Regions from separate parts of the Cohnella cellulosilytica genome, predicted to be linked through region 3. Evidence: riboswitches for the same ligand, from Rfam matches in the RefSeq annotation. Region 3 holds a riboswitch; each other region holds the start of a gene.

The links. Region 3 has a riboswitch for cyclic di-AMP ahead of ACFFT4_RS18700 (hypothetical protein). Riboswitches for the same ligand answer to the same signal wherever they lie in the genome.
Region 1: it holds a riboswitch for cyclic di-AMP, as region 3 does, so the genes downstream of both, ACFFT4_RS32020 (C40 family peptidase) here and ACFFT4_RS18700 (hypothetical protein) in region 3, are expected to answer to the same signal.
Region 2: it holds a riboswitch for cyclic di-AMP, as region 3 does, so the genes downstream of both, ACFFT4_RS08465 (KamA family radical SAM protein) here and ACFFT4_RS18700 (hypothetical protein) in region 3, are expected to answer to the same signal.
Region 4: it holds a riboswitch for cyclic di-AMP, as region 3 does, so the genes downstream of both, ACFFT4_RS26965 (hypothetical protein) here and ACFFT4_RS18700 (hypothetical protein) in region 3, are expected to answer to the same signal.

Annotation. Positions count from the first base shown of each region.
Region 1 is NZ_JBHMDN010000073.1:162,181-165,768, forward strand. It holds gene ACFFT4_RS32015 (Rpn/YhgA-type helix-turn-helix domain-containing protein) at 155-1,156, shown strand; gene ACFFT4_RS32020 (C40 family peptidase) at 1,324-1,797, opposite strand; cyclic di-AMP (ydaO/yuaA leader) riboswitch at 1,802-1,941, opposite strand; gene ACFFT4_RS32025 (hypothetical protein) at 2,159-2,974, opposite strand; gene ACFFT4_RS32030 (M1 family metallopeptidase) at 2,988-3,588, opposite strand, start outside.
Region 2 is NZ_JBHMDN010000012.1:15,982-19,569, forward strand. It holds gene ACFFT4_RS08460 (outer membrane protein assembly factor BamB family protein) at 1-368, opposite strand, end outside; gene ACFFT4_RS08465 (KamA family radical SAM protein) at 653-1,837, opposite strand; cyclic di-AMP (ydaO/yuaA leader) riboswitch at 2,037-2,175, opposite strand; gene ACFFT4_RS08470 (AI-2E family transporter) at 2,284-3,495, shown strand.
Region 3 is NZ_JBHMDN010000025.1:15,134-18,721, forward strand. It holds gene ACFFT4_RS18695 (sensor histidine kinase) at 1-1,147, opposite strand, end outside; cyclic di-AMP (ydaO/yuaA leader) riboswitch at 1,412-1,570, shown strand; gene ACFFT4_RS18700 (hypothetical protein) at 1,681-2,097, shown strand; gene kdpA (potassium-transporting ATPase subunit KdpA) at 2,248-3,588, shown strand, end outside.
Region 4 is NZ_JBHMDN010000047.1:20,124-23,711, reverse strand. It holds gene ACFFT4_RS26970 (FGGY-family carbohydrate kinase) at 1-973, shown strand, start outside; cyclic di-AMP (ydaO/yuaA leader) riboswitch at 1,122-1,262, shown strand; gene ACFFT4_RS26965 (hypothetical protein) at 1,343-1,993, shown strand; gene ACFFT4_RS26960 (response regulator) at 2,899-3,588, shown strand, end outside.

The sequences.
Region 1 (3,588 bases), on a different contig from region 3:
CTATTGATGCTTCCCATCAGAACGTACGTTTGGTATAATGAGTCAAAATGAATAAAACGGCGAGTGAAGCACACTCCGGTAAGCGCCTGTGAAGGCGCTCGGAGTGTGCTTTTTTGCGTTTGCGAAGGTCGCCGAAGGGAGGATGTGGTGTATAATGAAGGTATCGGATCGGCGGAAGAAGGAAAAGCTGAAGCTCGATCAAATGATGCGCGTGCTGTTCCGGTTATCGAAGCGGCTGATGGTGCAACTGATCAACGGTTTGTTCGAAGAGCAGTTTGCGACGGAGGACGTAAAATCGATCCATTACGGCAATGCCGAGTTTATCATGGACTCGTACGAACGGATCGTCGGCGATCTGTTCCTGACGCTGGATACGCGCCGCGGCCTGTTTCATTATCATGTCGAGTTTCAGACGCTTAACGATCAGTCAATGGTGATACGCATGTTTCGCTACGGCTTCGAGAAGGCGCTGGAGCTGGCCGCGGGGAGCGAAGACAACGGCCTGCCGCTGCTCGCCTTTCCCAGGCAAATCGTCATTTTCCTGGAGGAAAACGAAGCGATCGGCGAAGAGCTCGCCTTCCGAATGCGGCTGCCGGATGGAACGGAGACGGTCTACACGGTACCGGTGCTGCGTTACTGGACGCTGTCGCCCCGGGACCTGCAGGAGCGGCGTCTGTTCGCTCTGCTGCCGCTGCAGGTGTTCGGCTCGCGCAAGAACATGCGGCTCATTGCCGCCAGCACGCGTCCGGACGACGAGAAGCGTCGGTTATTCGCGCGGGAGTTCGCGCGCTTGAAGACGAAGATTGAGGAGACTCTGGCCGTCATCCGGGACCTGCACCGGCAGCGATTGCTGCCGACCGGAGACATGGATCGGATCTTGCAGGTGCTGGGCAGCATTCTAAACTACCTATACCGACATTACGGCGAATATAAGCAAACGGAAGAGGAGGTAAGCCGCATGATCAAAACGTTTATCCCTGAAGCGCTGAAAAAAGGCAGGGAGGAAGGCAAGAAGGAAGGGGTAAAGGAGGGCGTAAAAAAAGGTCAGCTCAAGGTCGCACGCAATTTGCTGAAGCTGGGCGTCGACATGGACACGATCGTTGAAGCGACGGAGCTGACTCCCGAGGAAGTGACGAGTCTGGAAGCGAAAAAATGAAGTTTCGCGATCGTATAGCGATGGAAGGGCAAATTCATCATTTTTATACGAATGTACATCAAGGCGTTTAGGAACATTAATACAAATAGAACGAAGACCCGCTATAGGCGGGCCTTCGTTCTATTTGTTCCTGGGTGGATACAAGACTATTTCTTAGCGGCTTCCTCTTACTCGATGTCCGTTGCGATCTTCTCGTAGGTCTCGTCGCTGAGGAAACGGCGGGCTCCAAGATAGCGCTTGGCATAGTAGCTTTCGTCGAGCGAGGTGATCGTCACGCCCTTGGAAGCGGCGTGGGCGAACTTGTTCTTGCCGATGTAGATTCCGACATGAGAAACGCCGCTGCCGCTCGTATTGAAGAATACGAGATCTCCCGCGCGCAGCTCGTCGTCGGAAATCTTCTTGCTCTTCTCCCAGCCGTACAGATCGCGCGAAGTGCGGGGCAGGTCGATGCCGAGCTGATCGAATACGTACCCGGTAAAGCCGGAGCAGTCGAATCCTTTCGGTGTCGTTCCTCCGTACTTGTAATCCGTTCCGATCAGCGGCTCGATCGTCTTGTCGAGCTTGGAATCCGCGAACACGCTGCCGACCTGGAAAGCCAAGAGCAAAGCAAGGCCAAACAAGAAGACTGAAACTTTACGCAAAACCGGCGACTCCTTCCAATGCCTACGAGGTTAGCTTAAGGGTTCGGTAGAAGGTTCCCCTATGGCTCCTGTGAAGCAAGCCAACTCACCCGAAAAGATGGTTCCCCCGTTCCCCGTTTCCCGGGAACTCGGCATTTTATGATTTCTTTAGGTTTAAATATTCGGAGATTATGACGAATTTCCTGCATCTTCTATATTAGAATTCCTTAATCTAGGGACGCCCATTTGGTGCGAAAACTCCTCCTTTCGTCCCGGATTTATCCCGCCGATAATAACGCCAAACCCCGGTTGCGGCCTTTTAAAAGGCGCAACCGGGGAATGTCCCGGGAAGAATATTGTCGATTTGTCGGGACGGATAAGCCTACAATTTCGCGTCGCTCCATACTTGATGCTGGGATGCGGACGTCCACAGCTTCAGCAGGGAGCGCACGAAGTGAAAAGCTTGATGCAGCGCCACGGCAAGAAAACCCGACCAGAGCAAGGAGACTGCCCAGGCTGCGGCGGACACCGCCAGACCGATGCCGAGCAAGACGATCGTGATGCCGAGCAGGGGGAGCGCTTGGCGGAACGCCGCTCCCAGACTTTTGACGATGCCTTCCCGCGCGGCCGCTCCGAACTGCATGAACAGGCAGGCCAGATGAACGGCGAATCCGTACAGCAGCCATGAGCCTGCATAAGGAAGCAGGTCCAGCAGCCAATTCGCCAAGGAGGGCTCCGAGTAGAAGCGATCCGCGGCCAGCGGCAGCAGCCATACGGCGGGAAGCAGGATAAGCGCGTTCTCCATCCAATAGAGCAGGGCGACCGGTTTCCATGCCCGCCTCACCCCGGATAATACCCGCGTTCCTTCCTCCTCGGCGGAATGGCGGAAGGAGTAGAACAGGCCGGCGTGAATGAGGGGGGTCAGCACCATCCGCAGAAGGAGCAGCCCGCCGAGAAGCCAGAGCACATCGTCGATGAGGTCGGTCTTCATCAGGCGAAACTGGGCCTCGATCAGGAACAGGCGGGGGGCGTCGGAATTCGGATGTTCGTCCGGATAACGCGCGAGCACGGGCGTAACGACCGAATCGACGAACCGGTACAGGAAAAATCCCCACAGCAATCGGTACAGGAACAGGAGAACCAATACATATTTATGCCTCACGGTCATGTCCCATCCCATTTTTAATCGTTCGCGCATGTTCTTGCCTCCCTTACCAGGCCAAAGATCCGATCAATTCCTCGAGGAATCGCGCAATGCCGGTCGCATACCGGGTGCGCTGCTCGGGCGGGACCTCCGCTTTCAGATAATTGTTGTATCGGCGATTGTCGAGCACGATGCGGTTGCCGGGATCGATCGCCGCGTACAGCAGCGGGGAGTCCGATTCCAGCTTGAGCTGGACGCGGGGCTGGGCGCCGTCCCACTGTTTGCGCAGCGATTGGCCGTCCCGGAATTGCAGCCAGACCGATACGGGCTCGGGGCTGCCGCCGTTGCGTCCGAGCAGGACGACGGTTTCGTAGCCGCTATCCGTCTTCCGCGATTGAATCGACTCCACGGAGAAGTCCGCCATTTCGCCGCCCTGCACGTAGGCCCGGAAGAAGTCGGACCATTTTTCCTTGGTCACCGTCTCCACGACTTTCTGGAAGTCCGAGAAGGAAGGGTGCTTAAACTTATGCTTCTGAAAATAAGTCCGCATGATTTTGCTCATCGTTTTGTCCCCGACCTGCTGCTCGAGCGCGGAGAGCACAAGCTTGCCCCGCATATAGACGTTCTCGGCGTAACCGTCCGAGGAGCTGAATTTCCAGGAAGAGAGA
Region 2 (3,588 bases), on a different contig from region 3:
TCCGGCTTGGCGCGAAACTTCTCCTTGACGTTCATCGCGCGCAGCACCTCCGGCGACCATCTGACGATGGCCGGCTGTCCCGTCCACCCGGCGCCTCCTCCCCATGAGCTGCTCTTCGTCTTTTTCTCCCAGACGATCTTCGGGCGATACGTCCGCAGCTCCGCGGTGCCGTAAGACGGGGCGCTTCGCTCCCCCCCGCCGCGAAAGCCCAGCACGCCCGCGATCTCTGTATACGCTTCGGGAAAAGCTTGAGAGCCCGCCGGCTTGCCGCTCCATTGCCCGGAGCGAAGGGCGCCCGCCTCCGCGCTGCTCTGCGCCGCAAGCCCGATCGCCAGCAGGAATACGACCGTTTTTCTCCCCCATGCCATCCCTATTCATTCCCCCATCCGTTGGAATGAATAGATTGTACCCGCACGCGGACGAAAAGCTTGTCAAACGCTCGTCGGGAAACCGCGGGACCTTTGTCGCATTCGGTTGCAACCGAGCGGAATACGCGAAAGGACCGACTCCGGCGCTTCCGGAGAGGTTAATCTCCGGCGGGCGCGGGTCGGTCCTTCAAGGGGTCGGGGCTGGGAATACGCGATTTTTTCGGCCGGGGCGTCCGCCGCAAAATAGACGCTTCGGCTTCGGCTTTGCCGGCCGCTCGGGAACGTCAGCTCGGCACTTCCGCCCTTCTCTCCCGCTTGCGCGGAACGTCCGGCAGCTCGTTCACGGACACGACGTCCTTCGTCCGCTTCGCCGGCTTCTTCCAGTAGCGCTCGCTTCCCGGAAGATCGTCGAACCAGGCCGCGTCGTCGGGACAGTCCAGCGTCATGAACTTGCCGTAATTTCCGTCGCGGGATTGATGGTACTTGAGATAGGCTTTGCCATCCTCGATTGCCAGGATTTCGATTTTGCCGGACGTATGGCTCATCGACAGGCGGACGCGCTTGCCGAGCCCGGACGTGCGCGCTTTCGCCTGCTCGACGATCTCGTACACTCTGGCCAGCGGCAGCACGAAGTCGCCGTTGCCTGCAACCGGGCGATTCACGAAGAAATAGTAGGGCGTTACGCCCGCCCAGCTCAGACGGTCGAGCAGCTCGCCAAGCACCTCCGGATCGTCGTTGATGCCCCGCAGCACCGGCGTCTGGTTGACGACGATCGCCCCGGCGTCGTGCAGCGCCTGGAATCCCCGCACCGCTTCCGGCGTAATTTCGCGCGGATGGTTGATATGCGCCATTACGTAGATTCGCTTGTTGGCGTCGGAAAATTCGCGGATCGTCTCCAGCAGCTCTTCGTCCTCGTAAATCCGCATCGGATTAAAGACGGGGATCTTCGAGCCGAGCCGAATAATCTTCACATGGTCGATCTCGCGCAATCTATGCAAAATCGCGCGCAGTTTAGGGGTCGCCAAAATAAGGCTGTCGCCGCCGGTCAGCAGCACGTTGCTGATCTCCGGATGATTGGCGATGTACTGCAGGCCCGGCTCGATGTCCGAGGTCGCTTCCTTGACGTCGTTGCGGAACAGCCGTTTGCGGAAGCAGTAGCGGCAGTAGGCCCCGCACACCTCCGAGACGATCAGCAGCGCGGTCGACGAATATTTGTGCTGGCAGCCTTTGACGACGTAGTTCGTATCCTCGTCGGAGGCGTCCCAGCGCCCGTATTCCGCCAGCTCTCCTTCGTTGGGAATGACCAGCTTGCGGATCGGATCGTGCGGATCGTTCCAATCGATCAGATTCAAATAATACTCATTTACCCGAAACACGAACTTATCGGTAATCCGCTTCAGCTTCTCACGTTGTTCCTCGGGGATGTGAGAGATTTTTCCGATATCGGTGATATACTTTGGTTGCGCCATTCGGCCTTCCTCCTCCGCGTATATTCAGTCGAATTCGAGAACGAATCCGTTCCAAGCCCCCCGCCGGCCCCCTTCCTTCCATAGATAAAAAATAGACCCCGCGCGCGGCAGACCATCCCTGCCGGCGAACTAGGGTCCATAAAGACGCAAAAAGACCCTCAACGGGTCAAAAGAATGAGCAGTTTATCTGCGCATAGACAATCCGACCCATCCAGTGCAAACGAGGTTAGCTGACGGGCTCGGGATAGATGGTTCCCTACGTTCGCATGAACGATTCGCCCCAATTGAATGGTTCCCCCGCTTTCCGGAAGTTTCCGGAAACTAAGCATAATCTAACTATAAATGAATTCCTCCCGCCCTGTCAACCGTCGGAAAAGCCCGGTTCGGACCGATTTGTCCGACGGGATTCGCGTCGGTTACAATGGAAGAAAGAAGGGGGAACACTCATGCAGAGCGCTCGCAAACTATCGGACGGTCTCAAAGGGCTGATCGACCGCAAATTCGTCCTGTTCCTGGTCGTCATTTTGCTGATCGGGCTCAACATTCTCGTATTGGACAAAATCTCGTACGTCTTCCATCCGTTTATCGTCGTCCTCGAAACCGTCTTTCTCCCGTTCATGCTGACCGGAGTCGTCTATTATCTGCTTAACCCGATCGTCGATTACTTGGAGCGGCTCAAGATCAAGCGCGTCTACTCCATCGTCGGCCTCTATCTGGTCATTCTCACGGTGCTTACGCTGATCGTTATGAAAGTCGTGCCGCTGCTCAGCCAGCAAATCTCCAGCCTGATCGTGCAATTCCCGACCTACAGTCAGGACGCGCAGCTGAAATTCGAAGAGCTGATCGGCAACGAATATTTCAACCAATTGCAGAACATGCTTGGCATCGACACGGCGAAGGTCGTCGACGACTTCTCGGAGCGGGCTTCGGCGATTCTGAGCAACGCCTGGTCGGGAATCGGCAGCCTGGTCGGCAAAATAACGGAGACGGTGCTCGCGATCATTACGGTGCCGTTCATTCTGTTCTATCTGCTCAAGGACCGGAAAAAGCTGGCCCCGTTCGTGCTCGGCTTCGTGCCATCGCGGCTGAGAAACCGTTCCTTCGGAGTCATGCTCGAGATGAACCACCAGGTCAGCTCGTACATTCGCGGGCAAATTATCGTGAGCGCCTGCATCGGTGTGCTTCTCTATATCGGCTACCTGATCATCGGACTGGACTACTCTCTCGTGCTCGCGGTCATCGCCGCCTGTACGAGCATCGTGCCGTATCTTGGGCCGGCGATCGCCATCACCCCCGCGCTGATCGTCGCCATGATGACCTCCCCGATCATGCTGCTCAAGATGATCGTCATCTGGACGATCGTTCAATTGGTCGAAGGCAAATTCATTTCGCCGCAAATTATGGGCAAGTCGATGCACGTTCATCCGATTACGATCATCTTCGTCATTATTACGGCCGGCAATCTGTTCGGCATGCTCGGCATCATTCTGGCCGTTCCGGGATACGCCATTCTGAAAGTCATCTGCACGCATCTGTTCCGCTGGTTCAAGCAGCGTACGAGGCTGTATGAGGAAGCTTCTCCCGCGCCCGCCGCATCGCCTCCGCAGGGGACGGCGGACCCGGCGGATTCGGTCGACTCGATAAATCCGGCGGAATAGCTGGGTTCGGAGGATGGGTTGATTCTGACGGAAGAGCCGGTTTCGGAGAAAGGGTTGGTTTCGGCGTCCGGGCGCCTGCCAAGTCTGCCCCGC
Region 3 (3,588 bases):
ACAGCGCGACGTCGCTGCCGTCCGGCGAATATTTGAACGCATTGCTCACGATATTCGCCAGCATCTGCTCCAGCAGAATCTCGTCGCCGACGATAAGGGGCGCCGGCTCGGAGATATGAACGCGGAGGCTGCGGCGCTGCTGGAATTCCTTTACGCGCGACAGCGCAATCCCCAGCAGATCCTCGATGTCGCACCAAGTTTTGTTCAGCCGCAGCATTCCGCTTTCCAGCCGGACCATGTGCAGCAGGTTGACGACCAGTCTGTTCATGCGCAGCGCTCCGTCGCGAATCGTATACAGCAGCTCCGTCCGATCCGCGGAGCTGAGCAGCTGCTCGCTCTCGATCAGACCGGTGGCCGCGCCGATAATGGCCGCCAAAGGAGTTCTCAGCTCATGGGACACGGAATCCAGCACGGCGGCGCGGAGCCGCTCCGATTCCGCGGTCAGATGGGCGATTTTCGCTTCTTCGGCCAGCTTTATACGGGCGACGGCGCCGGCGGCAAGCCCGCCTACGGCGTCCATCAATCGGCGCCGCTCTATCGTAAATTCCCCATCCTCGTCGCTGCGCCGTCTAAATTGGATGAGCCCGTAGCCGCGGTCTTCGCTCCGCAGGAGAACGTCATAACTCAGGGGACCGTCCGAGGCCGCCGCCTCGTCGTCCAGGCGAATCGAAGCTTCGATGCCCATGCTTGCGGAAATCTGTCTGGCAATCGTGGCGGACAAGTCGTCGATCGTCGACACGGCGCCCAATTGCTTGCTGAGCGCATAGAGTATCGCGGTGTGAGCCTCCCGCTGCTCGGCAAGATGGACCTGCTGCTTCAGCTTGACGGCCAGACCGGCCGTCAATCCGGCCACGAGCAGGAAGACGCCGAAAGAGATCAAGTATCGCAAGTCGGCCACGGAGAAGCTGAGGACGGGCGGGATAAAAAAAAGATCGAACGACAATACGCCCAACACCGCCGCATAATAAGCGGGCCTCAGTCCCCAGCGCACCGAACTGAGCAGCACCGGCAGCAAATACAGCAGCACGATATTGTCCAGATCGAAGACGAGCCCGAACCGATGCAGGAAATAAGTCATCGCCGCAATCAACGCGGCGATGAAGACATAGATCCGGACGGACGTCCATAACGATTGCGGACCGCACATTTTCTCCCCCTCCGTTCTCCTCTAGGTTACTGTAAAAAAGAGATCAAATAAACCGTTTGCAGGTGTAAAAATCGCATAAAAACGATTTACAGCGCATCGCGGCGAGAGTATGATTCAGAGCGAACGGAGGAACGGACGGCGTGACGACCGCTTGTGTGAGAGCAGGCGGGCGTCACGATCGGCCCCCTGCCGTCGATGAGCAGCAGGAGGAGGCGGGACGACTCTCACCGTCCGAAATCCGCAGCTGCAAGCCAAGTTTCATTTTTAGTACGTTCGCTGAATCCTATGCAGTTTTGGGAGCGGGGGAACCAACGGAGGCCGGAACGCAGGCCTCATGGGGTGAATCGCCGGATGTTCCGGCGTAGGGCGACTCTTACGCCCGAATCCGTCAGCTAACCTCGTAAGCGTCTGAAGAGAGGCAACGATTGTCACGGCCGGACACGGTTTGTTTTTCCGTGCTGAGGAGCTGACGAAAGGGACCTCTTTTTCGCAGCTCTTTTTTTGTTGCCCGCGAACAAGGTGGAGGAGAGGGTATGACATCCCGCGAGGATTGGATTGTAGTATACCCGGGAAATGACGCCGGGGAACAATTTATCGAGTCGTTGATTCGGGAACGCTTGCCCTTTGCGGCCGCAGCCGTCAACGAAGGGCAGAGGGCGAGACTGGCGAGATCGGGAGTGCCTTGTTTGAGCGAGGCGGTCGACGCGGCGCTCCCGCGCTCGCGCATACCGGAGCTGCCGATCGGCAGGGTTTATTTGTTCGAGGACGGCCTTCCTGCATGCTGCCGGCTCATCCGGCTGTTCCGTTCATGGACGGGAAGACCGATTTACGTCATTACGCAGGGGAGCAACTTCCGAGCGATTTACAGGGAGATCGGCGCCGATTACGTGATTCATACGAACGGCAGCGACGTTTCTTTTTTGATCCCGCATGAAAACCATATCGGATAACGGGGGGAACGGTATAAATGGACATCGGAATGGCGGCGCTGACGGCGGCGTTAACGATAGCAATGCTTGGACTTCTCTCGTGGGCGGGGCGCGTCGTCGGGGAAGAAAGCGCGAAAAAATGACGGAGCTAATAAAAAGGAGCTATTTACGATGAGCGAATGGGTATCCATTGTCACGACGCTGCTGCTCGCGGGATTGCTGGCCCGCCCGGCCGGCCTGTATCTGGTCAAGGCGTTCGGCGCGGAGCCGACCGGGCTGGACAGATGGTTCGGTCCGGCGGAGAAGCTGCTTTACCGCGTCGGGGGCGTCAGGCAGGAGTCACAGACCTGGAAAAAATACGCCGCTTCCGCGCTAATCGTCAACGGTGCGATGATCTTGCTGGTTTACGTTGTTTTCCGCACGCAGAGCGGCTTGCCATTGAATCCGGGCGGCATCGGCAGCATGGAGCCGACGCTGGCCTTCCATACGGCGGTCAGCTTTATGACCAACACGAATCTGCAGCATTACGGCGGCGAGAGCGGTCTGTCGTATTTGTCGCAGATGATCGGAATCGTATTTATGATGTTTACCGCGTCGGGGACCGGACTTGCCGTCGTCATGGCTTTTATGCGGGCGTTGTCCGGCAGGCCGATCGGCAGCTTCCATGTCGACTTGATCCGTTCCGTTACGAGGGTTCTGCTCCCGATCTCTATCGCGGCGGCCGTGATCTTCGTCGCGTTGGGGGTGCCGCAGACGTTGGAGCCGGCCGCGGCCGCGCAGACGCTGCAGGGAGGAGAGCAGGCGATCGCCCGCGGTCCGATGGCCTCCTTCTTGTCGATCAAGGAGCTGGGCAATAACGGCGGAGGCTTCATGGGCGTCAATTCCGCGCATCCGTTCGAAAACCCGGGCGCGATCAGCAATCTGCTGCAGATCGTCCTGATGCTGCTGCTCCCCACGTCGCTGCCGTTCGCTTACGGCCGGATGGTCGGCAATGCTAAGCAGGGCCGCGTATTATTCGCCTCGATGGCGATACTGTTCATCGCGATGCTGGGCATCTCGCTCGCCGCCGAGCACGCGGGCAATCCGGCGCTGAACGCACTCGGTCTTCAGCAGGGGCAGGGCAGCATGGAGGGCAAGGAAACGCGCTTCGGCATCGCGCAGTCCGCGCTGTATTCCGTCGTCACGACCGCATCGGAGACGGGCGCCGTCAACGCGATGCACGATTCGCTGACGCCGATCGGCGGGCTGGCGACGATCGCCAATATGATGCTCAATACGGTATTCGGCGGTGTCGGAGCGGGCTTCATGAACGTGCTGATGTACGCGATGATCGGCGTTTTCCTGTCGGGATTGATGGTCGGGCGAACGCCCGAGTTTCTCGGCAAGAAGCTGGAGGGCAAGGAGATGAAGCTGATCGCGCTGACGCTGCTCGTTCCGCCGTTTCTTATACTGGTCCCGACGGCCGTCGCCCTAATCGCTTATCCCGGCACGCTGTCCAATCCGGGCTTTCAC
Region 4 (3,588 bases), on a different contig from region 3:
ATATACGCTGGCAGCCAGAACGTACGCTTTTCGCATCATGGACAAACAGTGGGACGCCGCGCTGCTTCGGCATTTCGACATGGAGGAAAGCCTGTTCCCTCCGGCAATTCCTTCGGGGGAGCCGACCGGCAGAGTGACGGGAAGCGTGGCGCGCGCGTTGGGCTTGAATGCCGGGACGACCGTGTTTCAGGCGGGGCACGACCATGTGTGCGCTTCGCTGGCGGTCGGCGCGGTGCATGCCGGGGACGTGTACAATTCGATGGGGACGGCGGAGACGATGGTCGGCGTTTTTCCGGTCAGGACGCTTACGGAAGCCGATTATGCCTGCGGTCTTTCTTTTGGGCTGCATCCGGTCTCCAACCGGCTCTACTGGATGGGGGGCCACTCCTATTCGGGCGGTTCCGTGGAATGGCTGCGAGAGCTGATCGGCGTAGAGCAAGTCGGCTATGAAGAGGTTTTGGGATGGCTTGACGGCGTGCCGGCGGGGCCGAGCGGCATCGTTTTCCTGCCTTATTTGGCGGGGAGCGGGGCTCCTCTGCCCGATTCTCAGGCGAAGGCGGCGTTTATCAGCTTGACGGCCCGCCACGGCAAAGGAGACTTGCTACGCGCGGTGCTGGAGGGGAACGCCTATCAGATGGAAGCGATCCGCCGCTGCGCGGAATCGGTATCCGGCGGCCGGATCCGGCTGATGCGCGTCGTCGGCGGGGGCACGCGCAATCGGCACTGGCTCCAGCTCAAGGCGGACGTGTCCGGCATCGCGCTCGAGGTGCCGGACATTCCGGAGGCCGCGCTGGCGGGGGCCGCGATCACCGCGGGAGTCGGTTGCGGCCTATACGCTTCCTATGAAGAAGCGGCGGCCGGAGGGACGGGATACGGGAAGCTCGTATATACACCGGATGCGAAGCGCCACAAGCTTTATTCCTCGCTGTACGAAGGGCAATATCTGAAATATCGGGACATGCTGAGATCGTGACCGGTCGCTTTTTGAGGAGCGGGAATGATTTTTTGTGGAGACGCTGAAAATATTTGCGATGAATCGCGGCGTGACGAGAGCAGAGGCGCATCCGGCGGATGGGTCGATCTATTGGCAACGGTTTGACAACCGGGACCGATCGGCGTAGTATAAGTATACGCTTAATTTCCGTCCTTTTGCGGCGGAAAGCGGGGGAACCGATCTTTCAGGGGCGAATCGTTCGCGAGAACGTAGGGTGCCATCTACCCGAGTCCGTCAGCTAACCTCGTCGGCAGAGATGGGTCTGAGAATTCGATATTATTTTTCACTTCGGACCCTTATTCAGGGTCTTTTTGCGTTCTCGTAAAGACCCGAACGGAGGTGTTAACGATGCAGCAAGCGGAATTCGTCAGAACGACGTACGAAAGCCTGATGGAGCAGACGAAGCGGCTCGTGCAGCGCAAAGCGGAGCCGGAGGCGTACGTTCCGTCCGAAGAGCGGTATGCCGTCCTTCACTTGACCGTCGAGGCTGACGGCAGGGAGGAGCATCGCGAACGAGATCTGAACCGGGCGCAGATTGGCATCATGCGATTCGTGACCGTGATCGCGCAGATCGTCTCGGGCTGGGGAGGCAAGCTGATCGAAGCGAGCCATCAGTCGTACACGGCCATCTTCCCGACGGAAGAAGAGGACGCGGTTGGCCGGAGCTGTCTGTGCGGCATGCAGATCGTCCAGGCGATCGACAATGTCATCAATCCTTCGCTCGCGGAGGAAGGCATTCCGTTTCGTTTTCGCGGCGGGGTCGGCATCAGCATGGGGCAGGTGTACGGCTTCCATACGGGTCTGTCGCTTCCGGCAAACAGCCTGTATTACGGCGAAGCGATAACGAGCGCGGTCGAATACGCCAACATGACGGACGGAGAGGTCATCGTCGACAAAGTCGTCAAAGAGCACTTCGAGCGCTCCGGGTCGGAATACAAAGTTCAATTCGTGCCGTATCGCTATCATGAATGGGTCGGCTATCGCTTTCATATCGGCTGACCGATCGATCAGCCCAGGGACCATCGCCTTCGTCATCGAAAGATGACGGCGGGGATGGTCTTTTTCTTTTAATCGGAGAAGCCTCGAGATTCTCCATTATATTGGAAAGCCAATACTCGAAGAAACCTGCTATCGTCTCGCTAACCCCCCTCCGTTTGACCTCCGATGTTCTAAGAAACCTGCTATCGTCCCGCTAACCCCCCTCCATTTGGTGCCCGATGTTCTATGAAACCTGCTATCGCCCCGCTAAAACCCCTCCGTTTGGCCTCCGATGTTCTAAAAAGCCTGCTATCGCCCCGTAAAAACCTCTCATTTGGCGCCCGATGTTCTAAGAAACCTGCTATCGCCCCGCAAAATCCTTCCGTTTGGCACCCGATGTTCTAAGAAACCTGCTATCGTCCCGTAAAAACCTCTCATTTGGCGCCCGATGTTCTAAGAAACCTGCTAACGCCCCGCTAACCCCCCTCCATTTGGCCTCCGATGTTCTAAGAAACCTGCTATCGTCTCGCAAAAACCTCTCATTTGGCCTCCGATGTTCTAAGAAACCTGCTATCGTCCCGCAAAAACCTCTCATTTGGCACCCGATGTTCTAAGAAACCTGCTATCGCCTCGCTAAAACCCCTCCGTTTGGCCTCCGATGTTCTATGAAACCTGCTATCGTCCGAGATAGTGCACCGTCGGCGATCCATCACATGTCAGCGATCTTTCACATGTCGGCGCTTTTTCGTATTGCCTAACCGGATAAATTGGGTTATTATGCCTATTGATTTGTTCGGTCGGTCTTCAATTCGCGTCCAGGTTTACCGATTAGAAATATACGGAAAGCGAAGGACTTATCGCCATCCGGCGAGCCCTGTCGCGATCCGTTCCGCATTCATGATTTCCAGACGAAGGCAGGTAGATGCATGCAGCATATCCACGGTTCCCATGACGCCGCTCTCGTCGTATTTTCCTACGTCGTAGCGGTCGTCGCTTCTTATATGGTATTGGACTTTGCGGGGCGCGTCAGCGAATCGTCCGGTCTTAACCGCTCCTTATGGCTCGTGTTCGGCGCGGCCGAGATGGGTCTGGGCATTTGGTCGATGCATTTTGTCGGGATGCTGGCGTTCAAGCCGGATGTTCCCGTCGCATACGATCTGACGTTGGTTCTCTTCTCCGTTCTGGCCGCCATGATCGGCTCGTACATCGCTCTGTCGATCGTCGGACGGAGACAGCCGACGACGGGCAACCTGCTCGGGGGAGGGCTGCTGCTGGCATCCGGCATCGTGACGATGCACTATATCGGCATGGCCGCCATGCTGGTCGATATTATTTACGATCCGCTTCTGGTCGTTTTGTCCGTCATCATTGCGGTCGTTGCGTCGGTAGCGGCGCTGTGGCTCGCTTTTTATTTTCGCAAGGAGAGCGGAAGAGGCGAGGTATGGAAAAAGCTCGGCAGCGCGCTTGTGATGGGCGGCGCGATCGCCGGCATGCACTATACGGGGATGCACGCCGCGAGCTACCATGCCGGACGCCGTTCGGAGCTCGCTGCCGGCATGCTGCTCGACCAGAAATGGCTCGCTTATTTGATCTCCGCGGGAACCCTGCTTACGCTC